Regions from separate parts of the Pseudoalteromonas agarivorans genome, predicted to be linked through region 2. Evidence: predicted binding sites of a transcription regulator. Region 2 holds the regulator's gene; each other region holds the start of a gene.
The links. The regulator sigma-54, encoded in region 2, starts transcription at its own class of promoters, with help from an activator protein. The targets are predictions, from matches to a motif close to GTTGGCACGNNNNTNGNNT.
Positions count from the first base shown of each region.

Region 1: NQT65_RS13470 (BON domain-containing protein) is a predicted target of sigma-54. The motif match lies at 1,855-1,873, and genes of this name have one in related genera.
Region 3: NQT65_RS19505 (EF-hand domain-containing protein) is a predicted target of sigma-54. The motif match lies at 4,538-4,556, and genes of this name have one in related genera.

Region 1 is NZ_JANIGJ010000007.1:84,366-90,354, forward strand. Features, by position in the region: gene suhB (inositol-1-monophosphatase) at 1-44, opposite strand, end outside; gene NQT65_RS13460 (VOC family protein) at 449-865, shown strand; gene NQT65_RS13465 (LiaF domain-containing protein) at 936-1,592, opposite strand; gene NQT65_RS13470 (BON domain-containing protein) at 1,909-2,475, shown strand; gene NQT65_RS13475 (YqaE/Pmp3 family membrane protein) at 2,541-2,699, shown strand; tRNA gene NQT65_RS13480 (tRNA-Ile) at 2,969-3,045, shown strand; gene NQT65_RS13485 (outer membrane beta-barrel protein) at 3,179-3,586, shown strand; gene NQT65_RS13490 (DUF4437 domain-containing protein) at 3,658-4,479, opposite strand; gene NQT65_RS13495 (LysR family transcriptional regulator) at 4,624-5,577, shown strand; gene NQT65_RS13500 (methyl-accepting chemotaxis protein) at 5,774-5,989, shown strand, end outside.
Region 2 is NZ_JANIGJ010000007.1:211,872-217,860, forward strand. Features, by position in the region: gene rapZ (RNase adapter RapZ) at 1-420, opposite strand, end outside; gene NQT65_RS14045 (PTS sugar transporter subunit IIA) at 440-892, opposite strand; gene hpf (ribosome hibernation promoting factor) at 897-1,184, opposite strand; gene NQT65_RS14055 (RNA polymerase factor sigma-54) at 1,212-2,711, opposite strand; gene lptB (LPS export ABC transporter ATP-binding protein) at 2,781-3,506, opposite strand; gene lptA (lipopolysaccharide transport periplasmic protein LptA) at 3,503-4,051, opposite strand; gene lptC (LPS export ABC transporter periplasmic protein LptC) at 4,041-4,595, opposite strand; gene kdsC (3-deoxy-manno-octulosonate-8-phosphatase KdsC) at 4,592-5,143, opposite strand; gene NQT65_RS14080 (KpsF/GutQ family sugar-phosphate isomerase) at 5,144-5,989, opposite strand, start outside.
Region 3 is NZ_JANIGJ010000016.1:42,288-48,276, reverse strand. Features, by position in the region: gene fmt (methionyl-tRNA formyltransferase) at 1-684, shown strand, start outside; gene rsmB (16S rRNA (cytosine(967)-C(5))-methyltransferase RsmB) at 677-1,972, shown strand; gene trkA (Trk system potassium transporter TrkA) at 2,048-3,424, shown strand; gene NQT65_RS19515 (EF-hand domain-containing protein) at 3,511-3,726, opposite strand; gene NQT65_RS19510 (EF-hand domain-containing protein) at 3,905-4,117, opposite strand; gene NQT65_RS19505 (EF-hand domain-containing protein) at 4,247-4,459, opposite strand; gene NQT65_RS19500 (flagellar brake domain-containing protein) at 4,922-5,584, opposite strand; gene NQT65_RS19495 (TrkH family potassium uptake protein) at 5,614-5,989, opposite strand, start outside.

The DNA.
Region 1 (5,989 bases), 130 kb from region 2:
GCGTTGCGCGCAGCGCGAACCGCAATGTTTAACATTGGATGCATGGTATTACCTTTGGGTTGTAAAAGAACGTTTATATATTTAAGCCGGCGTATTTTAGCGACTTTTGCCATAAAGTAAACAATAAACCCTAAATACTTTTGTGCGTTTTTTATACGGCCTTGAAATGCATGTAAATTTATTCGTATCTAAGACGTGTTGGCGTGTATGGATTGAAATTTGTTCAACCGAAGGGCGACTTAATCACAGCGCGAAGTGCGAAGCCTTGGGAGTTCAATAACTTCCATGAAGCAAAGCTTCCGCGTCCTGCTAGCAAACATACTGTTGTAAAAATTAATCTTACAAGGGCAATACACGCCAATAATACTAAAAAGTAAAAAAAGTGCTTTACCTAAAGTTAGCTTGAGGTTTTATCTTGTGTTTAAGCAATCAACTAGGGTAAATAATAATGAAATTAGAACACGTACATTTAGTAGTAAACGATATAAATGCCATGCTTAAATTTTATCAAGCAGCCTTTCCTTATTGGTCAATTAGAAGTGAAGGGCATAACACTTGGTATGGTAAACCTAAGCGCTGGGTACATTTTGGCGACGATAATCACTACATTGCTATAAGCGATAATGGCGAGCATAAAAACAGAGATTTGGCAGGGCATCAAGTCGGGCTGGCTCACTTTGCCTACGTTACAAACAACCTAGACGCTGTTATACAGCGCTTAAAACACGCCGGATTTAGCATTGATAAAGAGGGGGCAGAAAACCCATTTAGAAAAAACGTATATTACCTAGACCCAGCAGGGTTCGAGGTTGAGTTTGTGCAATATATGAGTGACATTCCAAGCGAGCGTAATAACGACTTATAAAATAGGTAGTAAATAACGGTGTAGAAAAGCGCATAATATGGCTTTTCTACCCATTGTGTTTTTACCCGTATTATTTATTACTCACCCCAAGCTGGGCCTTTAAATCATTAGCAAAACTCACAAACTTTTCTTTAATGGTGCGTTTAACTTTTACCTCCACCGAGCCTAAAACTGTTTTACCTTCGAGGTTAATTGTTGGGCCTTGGCGCTTATTAAGCGACACCGTTTTGTTTTCAAAACTACCTAATATACAAAACATTTTAGAAACTACATTAACATGCTCTGGTACGTAAATTTCTTCGCTGCCAAAAATACAATTTACATGCACGGTAACATGTTGGTGGGCAAAAATGGCATCAGTAAAATCTAAAACAATCGACCCCATATAGTTTTGAATATAAATATCTTTAGGCACCACCCATTGGCCGCTACGCTCGCTTGAGCCTAAAATGCTTCGCAGTGTTAAGTTTTCTTCATCCGCTTGTTGGGCGCTGTAGTTAGGGGCAAATTGCGTTTGCTTATGAGCACTGTACTGGGTATCTGTAGTAAGGGTTAAATCCTCTACTAAATTAAGTAACGCGGCATTATCGGTTGCTTCCATTGCACTGTCTAAGCGCCTTTCAAAGGCTTCAGCTGAAATAACACCATGGCTGTAGTTATAAATAAGTTGGTCTATCACTTGTTCGCGAACTTGATCTATTGGGCGGTCTTCAATTTTTACAGACATGGGAATAATCCTTTTTATATGAGTTACCACAGTACATAGCAAGTGGTGTACCAAAAATTAACTATTTATATATCAATGGTTTATTGTTTTAATAACTCCGCTTAATTTATATATTAACGATAGATTAACCAAAACAGCAATATAATCGTTATTTTCACCACTTAAGAAAGTTTTACCTAATAGCCTGTAAATGTTTACTCGGAGGTATTTTTATTTATACCCAATAAAATAGCTAACTTCATGAATTTAAAGTGTTAATAAAGTTGGCCTAAAGCTCGCATATATAAAAGTGTCTTTAATCAAAAGGAGAAAGATTATGAAAACATTCAACAAATCTATGATTGCGGCTTTAGTTCTAGGTACTACAGCTATGGGTGCTCAAGCGGGCACTTGGGAAAATGAAAGTAAAGATGCTTGGATTGATGGTAAGGCAGAAACAGTGCTTCTTATGAACACTAATCTAAACAACTTTGACATTAACACTGATGTAAAAAATGGCAAGGTAGTACTTACAGGTAAAGTAGACAGCGACCTTGATAAAGAGCTAGCTGAAGAACTTGTAATTAGCCTAGATGGCGTATCTGATGTAGAAAACAACCTAACTGTTGTGAAAAACATGGATATGGACGACAAAGATCGTGACACTATGGATGATGACGATAACGACTTAACTGACGCTAAAATCACCACAGTAATTACTACACGTTTCTTATTTGACTCAGAAGTTGACGGTACAGATATCGACGTTGATACCGACAACGGTATAGTAAAACTTAAAGGTTCTGTTGAAACAGAAGCTGAAAAGCAGTTAGCAGTAAAAATTGCTAAAAATGCTGAAGATGTTCGTGACGTAGTAGATGAACTAACTATTGTTGCTGAATAATACACTATACTAAAAAGCCCAGCTTAGCTGGGCTTTTTGCTTGTCATTTTTAAAGGAGCTACATCATGGATATCATTCGTATAATATTGTCGATTTTATTACCGCCACTGGGTGTATTTTTACAAGTTGGTTTAGGTATGCACTTTTGGCTAAATATTTTACTAACTTTACTGGGTTACTTCCCTGGTTTAATTCACGCTATCTACATTATTGCTAAAAAATAATGTGTGGTGTGTTCAATGTGAGCCGGCCACTTTTTTATAGTTATTAAAATTGTAAAAAAGCGGCTTACATACTTCTGCGTTTATTTTTCTGTTATTTCCTACCTATTCGCATGCAAAAAGATTACTATTTAAGCAGTCAGCTTACTGATTGTTAAAATAAAGGTTTTTGCTAGTGACAAGCCTTAAAAAACTTTTTATACTGCAACCCGCTTTAGTCGCTCAGTGGCTAAACGCTTCAAAAATTAACTACCTCGTAGTTATACAAAGTTGGCCCCTTAGCTCAGTTGGTTAGAGCACACGACTCATAATCGTTAGGTCCCCAGTTCGAGTCTGGGAGGGGCCACCACTTTTCAAAGCTTTCCAATTTTTAAATAGTTATAGCCAATAAAAAATATTCTCTACTGTACTTTTTATACAGCATTTAGGTTAGTTGTTTACGTGCCTATACCGTCTCTATTATTTAAAAGCCAGCTTCAATCATTTTCCTATCTGGCCAATACCAAACTATGGGTAATTCAGATGATGGTGTAGATGTGGACTTAAACTGGCTTAGTGCTGGAATAGGTTATCGCACAGCTATTGGCGCGAACACTGACTTTTATGGTTTAGCAACTTACGAAAACGTAGAGCTAGAGGCATCGTATCGTGGAAGTAGTGCTTCGAATGACGAAAATGGCTATAGTCTATCTGTAGGTGTTCGCTCTATGGTAAGTGATAATATTGAGCTAGATGGCCGAGTAGGCAATGTCGATATTGCAGATGAGAGTGAAACATCTTTCAGTGTGGGCGCACGTTACTACATTAATAACAACGTTTCACTTGGGGCTAATTACACCTCATTGGACGAGCTAGATTTAGTTAGCTTAACTGCTCGTTATAGCTTTTAAGTATTAATAAATAAAAAATAAGCGCACTAAACAGTGCGCTTTTTTATGCCATTTACTTTTTTAAGTAGCTTCTAATTTACTTGGTACTTACTGTTAGTACGAATGTAAATAGTGGCTGTTTTGTCGCTAGTGTTCTCAATCGTGTGGGTAAAGTTACCGGTTGATTCTACATAGCTGCCTGCACTTAGGTTTTGCGCTTTATCTTGCTCGCTTGAGTTGTACTCAACGGCGCCGGCTATAACAACAGCACGAAATTCGCTTGCATCTGTTTTTAATTCACCTTTAAAGCCGGCAGGAAGTTTAATCATTGAGCCGTTCATATCGGCTGTACTTCCCCAAAGGTAGGCGGTTTGAACGCCTTGGGCGTTAATGTCGTTTAAATCGCTGCTGTTTAACCATACTATGTTGTCTGCATGTAGGTTTAACGGGCGCTCACCATTATCAAACTGGGCATTAGTTGGTTTAACTAAGTACGGCCCTGAGTCGATTTCTAAGTAAATTAAATTTGTTTCAGCATTGGCTGCAGTGGTGTGGTTTTCACCTGCTGGTTGTGTCCAAAACGAACCCGCTGGCATCCACATTTTTTCGGCTGTTGGGTCGTCATTATGCATTTGCCCTTCAATAACGATACCGCGGTAGGTAATGTTGTGAATGTGCGGCGGAGATTCAAAGCCTTTTTTAAAGCGTACTAACATGCCTGTTGCAGTGTCGGTTGTGCGGTTTCCCCATAAATCTGCAGCGCCAGGGCTTTTATCACCACGTAGCGGGTTTAAGTAACCCCAGTCAATATTGCTTGCAGCAACAACTTTTGATGCGCTTTGCTCTGCAGAGGCTGGCGTTGATATGAGTGTTGCAACCAGTGCAAGAGTTGATGCGTTTAGTAAAAATTTCATTTAAAAGCTCCGTTAAGTTGGTATAGCGCTATAGTACGGCTTAAAATTCAGTCAATAAATGGGCATAAGTTAAATACACTTTCGCAAAAACGTGGATAATAACGTTATAGTTACGCATGCTGGTTTATGCAATAAGAGGGTTTGATGAAAATAGCTGATTTACAAGTATTACTCAAAGTGGCTGAGCTGCAATCAATTACAGCTGCTGCAAATCAATTAGATATGAGCTCATCGGCTGCAAGTGTCTCGTTAAAGCGTATAGAGCAGGCGCTTGGGGCACAAATATTTGTGCGCACAACAAGGCAAATACGCCTCACGCCTGAAGGGGAACGGTATTTACCTCTGTGTCAGCAGGCACTCGATTTATTGCAACAAGGGCAAGTGCTTATTCATGAGGAACAGCAATCTATTAGTGGTGAAGTGCGAATAGCAGTGTCATCGGAAATGGGGCGCAACCTTATGCGGGTATTACTAAATAATATTATGGATAAACACAGCGAAGTGACGCTGCGCTTACAAGCAAGCGACAGCCGCGCTGATTTTTACCGTGATGGAATTGATGTTGCGCTGCGCGCCTTAACTAAAGAAGCCGCACAGGAGCTAAATTTATACGGCTTTAAAATTTGTAACATAGCACACGTGCTATGCGCCTCGCCTGATTACATTAAAAAGCACGGTGAGCCGTTAACGCCAGATGACCTACTGAATCATAATGCCCTTTTATATAAGCTCTACGAGGTAGTGCATGATGGGTGGGAGCTGTATAACGATAACCAAAAATACAAGGTTAAAATGAGCAGCGATCGCGCCGTTAACGATGGCGATATAGTTAGGCGTTGGTGTGTTGATGGCACCGGGATAGCCAAAAAATCGGCCATTGATGTAGCTGAAGATTTATTAGCAGGCAGACTAAAAAGGTTAATGCCCGATTACAAAATCCCCCTCACTGAAATGTGGTTAGTACTGCCTAGCCGCCAGCTTATAACGCCTGCCATTAGGCTTATTCGTGACGAGTTAAAACACACGATTAGCCAATTAAGAAAAAACCTGATTGCGCAAGGTATAATTAACGAGCAAGAGTGGCCCGATTCACCCTAGTGCACCTTACGCGAGGTTAGTGTTGCTAGCCTTGCGCCTTTAAAATTTAATTCGCTTTCCTGTGGTGGATTAAATTAAAATACACGCTCTTCTTTTATGTTCTATTTTTTCTAATTATTGGGCTTATTGCTCAGCTGATCCTATATTTATTCTAAGCAAGTGTTAGTTAAGTCCTTTATCCATTTACAGGTATTGTATGTTACTTAAACAAAAAGTTTATATTAGTCTTATTTTGGCTATTGTTGTGCCGTTAGCGGTTTCTACATTTTTATTTTCAAATAGTATTCAAAATCATACCGATGAAAAGCTCGCAAAGGTTGATCTACCCACCGCATTGAGTGAAGTAAAAAGCAAAATTGAACTCGAACTTGCCACTCCTATAATTGTTGCCAAAGAAATTGCGCAAAACAGC
Region 2 (5,989 bases):
ACTTAAATCGGTGGTATCAAGCATAAAGTCAGCGCGCGTTACGAGTACATCAAGCAGTTCTTTTTCTTTTTTTATTGCTAAATCAAGCGGCAGTGAATCGATGGATAAAGGGTGTAATCTGCGTGTTTCTGAAAAACGTTTGATCAGTGTTTGATCATCACTATCTAAATAAAACAGTGTGGGTTTAGCAAAGTCAGGAAGGTACTCGAGAATATCGTTAAATTCGTCTTGTTCTTTGGGGATATTACGAACATCTATACTAACGGCTATTTTGTCATAGTTATCTGAAACACTTCGCACTAAAGAGGGCAGTAGGTTGACCGGAATATTATCTACGCAATAATAGCCTAAATCTTCAACCACGCGTAAAGCAACCGACTTACCTGAACCAGAACGGCCGCTTATGATAATTAACTCCATTTATAGCCCTTAGTATTTACTACGATTGATCAACAATTACTTGATACAGCTCTGCATCGGTTTTAGCACTACGCAGCTGTTTACAAAATTCTTTGTTGCTCAGTTTATCAGCTATGGTTGCCAGAGTCTTTAGGTGCTGTTGGTTATCGCCATCTGGTACGATGAGTGCAACAAAAATATCAACAGGGCAGTTATCAATAGCGTCAAAGTTAACAGGCGTGTCGCTAACAAGTACTAAAGCCAGCGGCTCTTCTACGCCACCCATTCTGCCATGAGGAATGGCGATCCCCCGGCCAATACCAGTACTGCCTAGCTTTTCTCTGCTTGCCAGCGCATTAAGAATATCTTGTTGTGGTAAGTAGGGGAGCTTTTCATGAGCAAGCTCACTGATAAACTCTAAAATTCTTTTTTTACTACTAAAAAGGACCGCAGCTTTGCTGCAGTCCTGGCATACTAATGTACTTAATTTCATAATATTAGTGTCTAGCAAGCTTCTCTTTATGTTTTATGACTTGACGATCGAGCTTGTCAATCAACGAGTCTATAGCGGCATACATATCTTGGTGCTCTGTTGAGGCAAATAAATCTGCGCCACTTACATGAATAGTCGCTTCTGCTTTTTGGTTGAGTTTTTCTACATCGAGAATGACATGCACATTGCTAATATGATCTGAGTGCCTTTCTAGCTTTGCAAATTTATTATTTACATAGTCTCTAAGTGAATCAGTTACTTCTACGTGACGACCAGTTAGGTTTAGTTGCATAAGCATTTCCTCTTTGTTTTTTACGTCTTATATCAAACTCTTTCTCTGATTTGACGGTGGAATAGCTAGCGATTCACGGTATTTTGCTATTGTGCGTCTAGCTACTTTAATTCCTTGCTCTGCCAATATATCCGCAATTTTACTATCACTCAATGGTTTAGCTGAGTTTTCCGCGGCAATTAGCTTTTTAATTAGGGCACGTATTGCGGTTGATGAACACTCTCCGCCGTTTTCAGTGCTTACGTGGCTTGAGAAAAAATACTTAAGCTCAAAAATACCACGTGGCGTATGCATATATTTTTGCGTAGTAACACGCGAAATTGTCGATTCATGCATTTCTACCATTTCAGCAACATCGTTTAAAACCATTGGCTTCATGGCTTCTGGGCCATGTTCAAAAAATGCCTGTTGCTGTTTTACAATACAGTTAGTTACCTTAAGTAGCGTGTCGTTTCTGCTTTCAAGGCTTTTTATAAACCATTTAGCTTCTTGTAAGTGAGAGCGAATAAACTGGCTATCACCACTTGATTTTACGGTACGAGACATAGCCGCGTACTGACTATTTACGCGTATTTTTGGCATGCTATCTGGATTTAGCTCTACCACCCAGCGGCCTTTTATTTTTTTAACCGACACATCCGGTATTACATACTCAGACTCTTCCCTTACTATTGTATCTGCAGGTTTTGGGTTGAGGGTATGTATTAGGGTCATGACCTCTTTAAGCTCGTCTTCTTTAAGCTTAGTCTTTTTCATTAATGTACGATAGTCGCGTGCCGCTAATAGATCAATGTGATCGGTTAAGATCATTTTAGTTTGTTCTATAAAAGGGGTGTCTTTATCAAACTGGTTTAGCTGAATACACAAGCACTCTTGTAAACTGCGCGCGGCTATACCTACAGGGTCAAATAACTGAATACGCTTTAAAACGGCTTCTATTTCGTCAAGTTCAACTTCAACTTCGTCATCGTTTTCTTGGTTAAAGCTTTCTAAAATTTCTTCGCAACTTAGCGTTAAAATACCCGAGTCATCTACAGCTTCTACAATGGCAATAGCAATGGCTTCGTCAGTTGGGCTAAAAGGAGTAAGCTGAAGCTGCCACATTAAATACTCATGTAGCGTTTCAGTAGAGGCACCTTGATAAATAGACTCATCTTCTGGCATTGGGCCTGAGGATGCAGCAGGGGCTGCGCTCATGTACTCATCCCAAGTTACATCCATTGCCATATCATCGCTAATGGTGTCTTTATTTAAAGCTTCGCCACTGTCTTGCTCGTACTCGCTGGTTGTATCGTCAGCCGATGCGCTTACGGTTACATCATCCGTATCTGCTTTTTGTTCATTTTTTCCAGCCGACTCTTCCGTGTAATCTTGCTCTTCTACTTCTAATAGCGGGTTGCTATCAAGTGCTTCTTGTATTTCTTGCTGGAGATCCAATGTACTGAGCTGCAGCAAGCGAATCGCTTGTTGCAATTGTGGAGTCATTGTAAGTTGCTGGCCCATGCGCAGCTGTAATGATTGCCTCATGTATCTCTAACAATCCTTTTATGTTGTTATAATTAATATTAGCAGATGCTTGTAGGTGTGGCTTAAATGTTACAGCCTAAATTGCTCGCCTAAATAAACATCGCGTACAGTTTTGTCATTTAATACGTGTTCTGGGGTGCCAGATGCAATTAGCTCCCCATGAGAAACAATGTAGGCTTTTTCACAAACATCAAGGGTTTCTCTTACATTGTGATCGGTAATTAATACGCCAATGCCACGGTTTTTAAGATGTTCTATTATTTTCTTTATATCTAACACTGAAATCGGATCAACACCAGCAAAAGGCTCATCCAATAAAATAAATTTAGGGTTCGCTGCCAGTGCTCTGGCAATTTCTACACGGCGGCGTTCACCACCAGAAAGCGCCATACCTTGGCTATCGCGAATATGCTGAATACTAAATTCATCAAGTAAGTTGTTAAGCGTTTCTTCTCGCGCGGCTTTATTGAGCTCTTTACGCGTTTCTAAAATCGCCATTAAGTTTTGATAAACTGTCAGCTTTCTAAATATTGATGACTCTTGCGGCAAATAGCCAATGCCTAAGCGGGCGCGGCTGTGCATAGGTAATAACGTAATGTCGTTATCATCAATAGAAATTTTGCCTTTGTCGCTAGGTACTAACCCTACAATCATATAAAAGGTGGTGGTTTTACCTGCGCCATTAGGGCCCAATAAGCCAACAATGCTGCCGGCTTCTACCTCAAGGCCTACATTTTTTACAACTTGGCGGCCTTTATAGCTTTTTGCTAATAGTTCTGCTTTTAAGGTGCTCATGGTTGACCTTCGTTACCTGTTTTTTCTTTAATTTTTGCTTCAACAGGCACTAAAATTGTGTGGACACGATCCGTAGAGTTTTCGTCTTTTTCTGCGCTAATAAGCTGCTGCTGCATATCGTAGGTAATACTTTTAGCATTAATTTTTTGACCGGCTTGTGCGACTTCAGCATCGCCAACAAGCGTTAAAAATCGCTTTGCTACGTCGTAACGTACTTCGTTTGCACTGGCACTCATTACAGTACCATCGTCTTGTTTTTCTTCGAAGTAGGCTGGGCTGCCAGTGGCAATAAGGAGTTGTTTGTTATCCCCTAAGTCTTCACGTTTATGTACTTCGAGTCGGTCGGCTGTAATTTTGCGATTACCATGCACAATTTCGACGTTCTTTTCAAAAATACCTACGTTTTCTTTAAGTTGGCCTTCTTGACGGTCTGCACTAATAGAAATTTGATTTGCTGGCGGTTGAGCAGCAGGCTCAGCAGCAGAGGCGCTAAATGCAAGCATTAGCGATGGGATAATAAGTATTTTAGTGAGTTTATTGGTCATAATATATTGTTCGCGTATGGTTAATTAGTTTTATTACTTCGGTTTTTAAATCGGCTTCAAGGCCTTTACCGACAATTTTTAAATTAGGCCCAGTGACAACCACTGGCTGCTCAGAGCGCATTGTTAGCGCTTTAATGTCGACTTCGATGTTATCGGCATTGATGTTATCTATCATGGCGTTATCAACTAAATTTTTAGCAACCACATTGCCTTCTAAAATAAGTTGTTTATCTTCGTAAAGCGTTGCTTCGTCTGCATTTATTCGCCATGTTTGCTTTTCGTTATACAAGGTGAAAATAGGTTTTTCAAAAAATGTAAAACCAAGCTGTTGGTACAGCTCCATTTTAGCCGCAGTGACTTTATGGCTTATTTTGCCTTGCTCGTCATAGGCTGTTTGCTTAAGCTCTATAGCGGTGTAATCGGGCTTTGCAATTACTTCAGGTTCTTGCTCTGGCGCTACATTGGTTTGGGTAAAATAAGGGTACCAAAGCCAAACCATACAGCCGATGAATAACGCACTGAGTATAACGCGTGCTGCATTCATGAACTGGTGCCTTGTGTTGTAAGCGCTATGCCGTTCTCTAGCATAAGTAAATCTGTGAGCTCTCTAACGGCGCCAAAGCCACCAGGCATTTGCGTAGTGTAATGCGATAAGCGCTTAATTAGCGGGTGCGCATCGTTAACTGCAACGGCAAAGCCAACACGCTCCATTACTGGCATGTCAGGGCCATCGTCGCCAATATAGGCTATTTGTTCATCAGTTAACTTTAAAGTGTTTTTGAGTTCTTGATAAGCAATAAGCTTGTCTTCTTGGCCTTGATAAATGTGCTGCACAGTTAAGCTGCTCATGCGAGTTTGTACTATTTCTGAGTGACGCCCCGTAATGACCGCAACTTCAAAACCGCTATTAATTAGCGCTTTAATGCCAAAACCATCTTTTGTATTAAATGCTTTTAATTCTTCGCCTTGGTTACCGAGGTAAATTCGGCCATCAGAAAATACACCATCAATATCGCATATGAGTAGTTTTACTTTTTTGGCGCGTGCTTTGGCATCATCGCTTAGCGGTTGATAGAGATCTTCAAATTGCATTTATAATACTCCTGCTTTTAAGAGGTCTTGCATATTTAAGGCGCCTATTGGCTGGTTTTTATCATTGACCACAATTAAACCATTAATACGTTTGTTTTCCATTATGTTTAGGGCTTCAGCTGCAAGTATATCGGCCGTGGCAGTTGTGCACGACTTAGTCATAACCTGGCTAATAGCGGTGCTATGTATATCAACTCTTTGCTCTAAAATACGGCGTAAGTCACCGTCGGTAAAAAGGCCGGCAAGCTGTTGATTGTTATCTACAATAGCGGTCATACCCAGCCCTTTGGCTGACATTTCTATTAACGCGTCTTTAATTGTTTGCGTTACACCTATAATAGGGGTGTTTGTGCCGCTGTGCATTACATCTTTTAAAGTGAGCAACAATCGCTTACCTAAACTGCCGCCAGGGTGAGAGAGTGCAAAGTCATCGGCGGTAAAGCCGCGTGCTTCTAAAAGCGCAACCGCCATTGCATCACCCATTGCTAAAGTAGCTGTGGTGCTTGCTGTAGGCGCTAAACCTAATAAACAGGCTTCTTGTTCTACTTTTATGCATACGTGCACATCGGCAAGTGTAGCCATAGTAGAGAGCGGGTTGCCCGTCATAGATATTATTTTTGCACCAAGGCGTTTAAGCACCGGAATAATATTAAGTACTTCGCTGGTTTCGCCCGAGTTTGATATAAGCATAACCACGTCATTTTTGGTTATCATGCCTAAATCACCATGGCTTGCTTCGCCAGGGTGAACAAAAAAAGCAGGGCTGCCTGTACTTGCAAGGGTAGCAGCAATTTTATTACCAATATGGCCTGATTTACCCATGCCAATAACAATAATGCGGCCTTG
Region 3 (5,989 bases), on a different contig from region 2:
TATGGGTTAATTTTACCAAAAGCCATTTTAGAGGCGCCACGCTTAGGGTGCTTAAATGTGCATGGCTCTATTTTACCGCGCTGGCGCGGTGCTGCGCCTATACAGCGCGCAATTTGGGCTGGCGATGAAGATACCGGCGTAACCATAATGCAAATGGATGAAGGGCTTGATACCGGCGACATGCTGCACATTAGCCGCTGCCCTATTGCTGCGGATGAAACCAGTGCCAGTTTATACACTAAACTGGCTGAACTTGGTCCCGGAGCACTTGTTCAAACCATTAATAAGTTAGCCAATGGCGAGCTTATAGCAGAGCCGCAAAACGACGAGCTGGCAAATTACGCTAAAAAGCTTTCAAAAGAGGAAGCAAATATTGATTGGACGATGGATGCCGTACAAATTGAGCGTAATATTCGTGCATTTAATCCATGGCCAGTGTGTTTTACTCAAATGGGTGAGCACAGCGTAAAAATTTACCAAGCCTCAGTCGTTGAGCAAACAGGCCGTGCGGGCGTTGTTTTATCAAGCGATAAAAACGGCATTGTAGTGGCGTGTGGCAAGCAGGCATTAAGTATTACACAGCTGCAACCCCAAGGTAAAAAACCAATGGCAATTAGCGACTTTTTAAACGGTCGCAGTGACTGGGTAACTCCTGGCACCGTATTAGGCGAAAACAATGAGTAATGTTCAAAACGTACGTGCGCTTGCCGCTGAAACTTTATATAACGTGGTTGATAAAGGCGCTTCGCTAAATCAAGAGCTACCATTTGCCAGCCAAGGGCTGCCCCCTAAAGACAAAGCGCTATTACAGCAAATTTGTTACGGCGTGTTGCGCTACCTACCTAGCCTTGAAAACTACTGCCAACATTTAGTAGAACAGCCACTTAAAGGTAAGCGTCGTATTTTTCAGTTTTTGTTGTATGTCGGTATCTATCAGCTGCAGCATATGCGCGTGCCACCGCATGCCGCCATCTCTGAAACCGTTAATGCCCTTGGCCAAATGCGTGCATTAGGCTTAAAAGGCTTAATCAACGCTATTTTGCGTAGTTTTCAGCGCCAACAAAGCGAGCTTGAAGAAAAAGCCAAGCAAATACCAGTGTGTTTATATAACCATCCAAATTGGTTTATTAAACAAGTGCAAGCTGCCTACCCAGGCAACTGGGAAGCGCTTCTTGAAGAAAACCAACAACAAGCCCCTATGTGGTTACGTGTCAATCAAGCCCAATACAGCACGCAACAATACAGCGAAATGTTAACGGCTAACGATATAGAGCACACGTTAAACCCTGAGTTTGTTGATGGTATTAAACTAGCTAAGCCGCGTGATGTATTTTCGTTGCCAGAATTTGATGTGGGCGCCTGCTCAGTACAAGACGCCGCAGCGCAATTAGCCGCACGCTTTTTAGCACCTCAAGCTGATGAATACATTTTAGATGCCTGTGCAGCACCTGGCGGTAAAACATGTCATATATTAGAGCTTGCTGATGCAGAAGTATTAGCACTTGATAGTGACGCCACTCGCCTAGAACGTGTTAAACAAAATTTAACCCGTATCGGTTTAGGCGCAGACCTACAATGTGCAGACGCTTCGCAGCCACACACCTGGTGGGATGAGCAACAGTTTGACCGCATTTTATTAGATGTCCCTTGTTCGGCAACCGGTGTTATACGCCGCCACCCAGATATTAAATGGCTTCGCCGCGCATCCGACATTGAAGATTTAGCCACACTACAAAGCGATATACTCAATAGCATTTGGCCGCTACTTAAACCAGGCGGCACAATGATATACGCAACCTGTTCGGTACTGCCGCAAGAGAACCAACAGCAAGTCGCTAAATTTTTAGCTAATAATAGTGACGTTGAGCATATACCACTGCACGACAACGACACAGTTACCAACCCTGGTTTACAATTACTACCAGGTGAAAGCGACGGATTTTATTACGCTAAGCTAGTTAAAAAAGCCTAATAGCCGTACACTCAATAGCCATTTATTAAACAGTAAATGGCTATTTTTTTAATTAAACAGTAATTCGGGTAAATAATGAAAATAATCATACTCGGTGCCGGACAAGTCGGTGGTACGCTTGCTGAAAACTTAGTTGGCGAACAAAACGAAATAACCGTTGTTGATATAGACGGCAACCGCTTACGAGAGCTACAAGATAAGTACGACTTACAAGGGGTCACGGGGCACAGTGCACACCCAGATGTGCTCAGACGTGCAGGTGCTGAAGACGCCGACATGATTATTGCGGTAACCAGCTCAGATGAAGTTAATATGGTGGCGTGCCAAGTCGCGTATAGTATTTTTAATACGCCAACTAAAATAGCCCGTATCCGATCAGAGCAATATTTAAAATACCGCGAAAAGCTATTTCATAACGATGACCTCCCGGTTGATCACTATATTGCCCCCGAAGCACTTGTTACCAAATATATTCGCCGTTTAATAGATTACCCGGGCGCGTTGCAAGTGCTGCAATTTGCCGATGGCATGCTCTCTCTTGTGGCTGTAAAAGCTTACTACGGTGGCTTATTAGTGGGTTATGCGCTTTCTGCTTTAAAAGAGCATATTCCGAATGTAGAAACCCGTGTAGCAGCAATTTATCGCCAAGGTAAAGCTATAAAGCCACTGGGCACCACGGTAATAGAAGCGGACGATGAAGTATTTTTCATTGCTGCCACTAAGCATATTCGCGCAGTTATGAACGAGCTACAAAAACTTGAGCGTTCTTACAAAAAAATTATGATAGCCGGTGGTGGTAACATTGGTGCAGGCCTTGCTCGCTCACTGGAAAAAAACCACAGCGTTAAGTTACTAGAGCGCAGTAAAGAGCGTGCTGAGCAACTCTCTGAAATGCTAGATAACACCGTCGTGTTTTGTGGAGACGCCTCAGACCAAGAACTACTATCTGAAGAGCACATAGAGCAAGTTGATGTGTTTATTGCCGTAACCAACGACGATGAAGCAAATATAATGTCGGCTATGCTTGCAAAACGCATGGGCGCACAAAAAACCATGGTGCTTATTCAGCGTGGTGCGTATGTAGATTTAGTGCAAGGGGGTGAAATAGATATTGCTATATCACCACAACAAGCAACTATTTCGGCGCTACTTACACACGTACGCCGTGGCGATATTGTTAATGTGTACTCGTTACGTAAAGGCGCGGCAGAGGCCATTGAAGCCGTTGCCCATGGCGATGAAAACACATCAAAAGTAGTTGGCCGTGCGATTGCCGATATCAAGCTACCTGCAGGTACAACGATTGGCGCTATTGTACGTAATGACGACGTACTGATTGCCCACGACGACACGGTTATTATGTCTGGTGATCACGTTATTATGTTTTTAATCGATAAAAAGCATATCAACGTAGTAGAAAAGCTATTCCAAGTTAGCGCTATATTTTTATAGTTAAACACAAAAAAGCCGCTGACTAAGGCGGCTTTAGTGGAGTATGTTTTTTTAATGCTAGGCAACCCTGCTTAGCAGCTTACTAATTACTGTACTTTTGAAAACTCTTGCTCAGAAATTTCACCATTACCATCAGTATCTAGCTGGTCAAAAATCTTCACTAGCTGTGAATTTACCTGCGCTTCTTGCTTTGAAATTGCACCATCACCATCGGCATCAAACGAGGCAAAGTCGACTGCAGCATACGCCGCTGATGAAGAAGCTAATACGATAACGGCAAGTGCTGTATTTAATGTTTTCATAGTTGTGTCCTAATTAAGAGGAAATCCTTTTCTAAGATCCATGGGTTTAAAAATTAACTAAAAAGTGCTTTTGCCAATGTGCATTATTAAGTTTTAATGCACATTGGATTAGAGCAAATGACTCTTTGCTAAGTGAACATGCGCTGCCCTGCGCTCAATTGGCAAAGATCATCACACCCTAGTATTTAGAGAACTCTTGCTTTGAAAGCTCACCATTTCCGTCGGTATCAAGCTCAACAAACTCAGCCATTAAATCCGCATCAACCGATGCTTCAGCTTGGCTGATGGCGCCATTGCCATCTACATCTAGCGTGTCAAAATCAGTCCCTGCAAAGGCAGCAGAAGAAGAGGCAATAGCCATAAATGCGAGTGCTTTATTTAAATGCTTCATAATTTAATCCTTCAATATAAACAAATTAGTTAAGTTCACTACGTGGTGTACGCAATCCTTGTAATCCTTTTTCGTAAGCTCCCTTGCCTACTTAGGTTGTCATTGGCAACTCAGGATTGTTACCACACTTTAAGCTTCTGAAAATTCTTCTTTTGATAGCTCACCATCTTGGTCAGTATCTAATTCTGAGAACATGCTCATCAGTTTTGCATCAATTGATGCCTCTGATTTGCTAATCGTGCCGCTGCCATCTACATCTAACGTATCAAAATCGGTTGCTGCAAATGCCGCTGATGATGAAGCAAGGGCGATAAGTGCTAAAGTTTTATTAATGCTTTTCATAATATAATTCCTTCAAGTATATGTGTGCGATTAAGTGTTTTACTTTAAATCACGTTATTGTTCAGTACAGCCAGACTATTACAACTTGAATGCCAAGTTTTAAAAGCTCATTAATTTCAATTAGTTAAAAGAGCACTTGGCTATTTTTGATAAATTTGCGGGGTTTTATGTTGCAAACTAGCAACAAAGGGTAAAGCTAAGTTTTTAAATACAATAAAAACAGCTAGTTACATAAGAGAAAAAAGCTACAATTTTCGGCGTAAATTGTAAGAATGAAGTTTTATCGAAAAAAGAGACTAAATTTTAGCCATGAGGGGAGCTAACGCATTAAAATAACTCACTCGTAAAACTAATCTATACAACTGATTTTTATAGAAAATAAAAATTATTTTTTGAAGTTTTAAAAAATATGACTGCCACTCAAGTAAAAAATGGCCATTTGTTGCTATTAAGCGAAAGTGCTTATTCTAATGGCAGCTCAAGCATCGCGGGATCGATAAAGTGCTCTTTCATAAATGCCTTCATTTCATCTTCACTGGCTAGAAGTTTAATACCACAATTAACTCCCGCGGCGTGTTCTTTTACACTGCATATTTCGCCAGTAAATGATTTATTGTTGGTATCAACCGTCACCGTGCATTGCATATCTTTAATATTTTCATCGTTTTGATCGCCGCGTACATCAAACATCACCCCGGTAAGCGAGATGTCTTTAATCACCCCTTCAAGTACTCTATCGTCACTGAGAGTTAATTTTGCAGGTAATAAGGTAGGTATGCGTGTTTGCGCGCGCAGTGCAAATAACTGCACTTGCGTAGGGTAATTAATAAAAATGAGCCTAGCAGGGTGTGAGGCAACCGACATAAGCTGCTGCCTAAATGCTATTACTTGTCCGCCACTGCCTTCTATAACCGCTCTTACCACCACCATTACACCATCACGTAGGTAATCACTTGCAGCAGGTAAACGCTTTGAACTTGGGTAATTTAAAATAATAAATTTATTTTCTAGCAAGCCAATAAACTCTGTTTTTACGCGTTTACTACTGGTAGGCGTAACAATTTCCAAGTCGACCAATCGCCCTGTTGTTAACTGGTGTAATTTATCTAAATTAGAATGTGGCATGCCTGTTCCTAAGCATCATTTATATATTATTACCCACGCCAAAAGGTCGGCGTAAATAGCACGAGTAAGGTGAATATTTCTAAGCGACCAAATACCATGGCAATGGTTAATAGCCATTTGGCACCATCGCTCACCGCCCCATAATGCGAGGCAACATCACCTAAGCCTGGGCCTAAATTATTTAAACACGCCGCCGTAGCAGAGAACGCGGTAATGTTGTCCATGCCGGTTCCCATTAGTGCCAGCATTATAATAATAAACACCAACGCGTACGCTGAGAAAAACCCCCAAACCGCTTCAACTACTTTATCGGGCAGGGCTTTACGACCAAGCTTAATAGAGTATATAGCACGTGGGTGCACTAAGCGGTTAAGCTCACGTATGCCTTGTAGGTAAAGTAAAAAC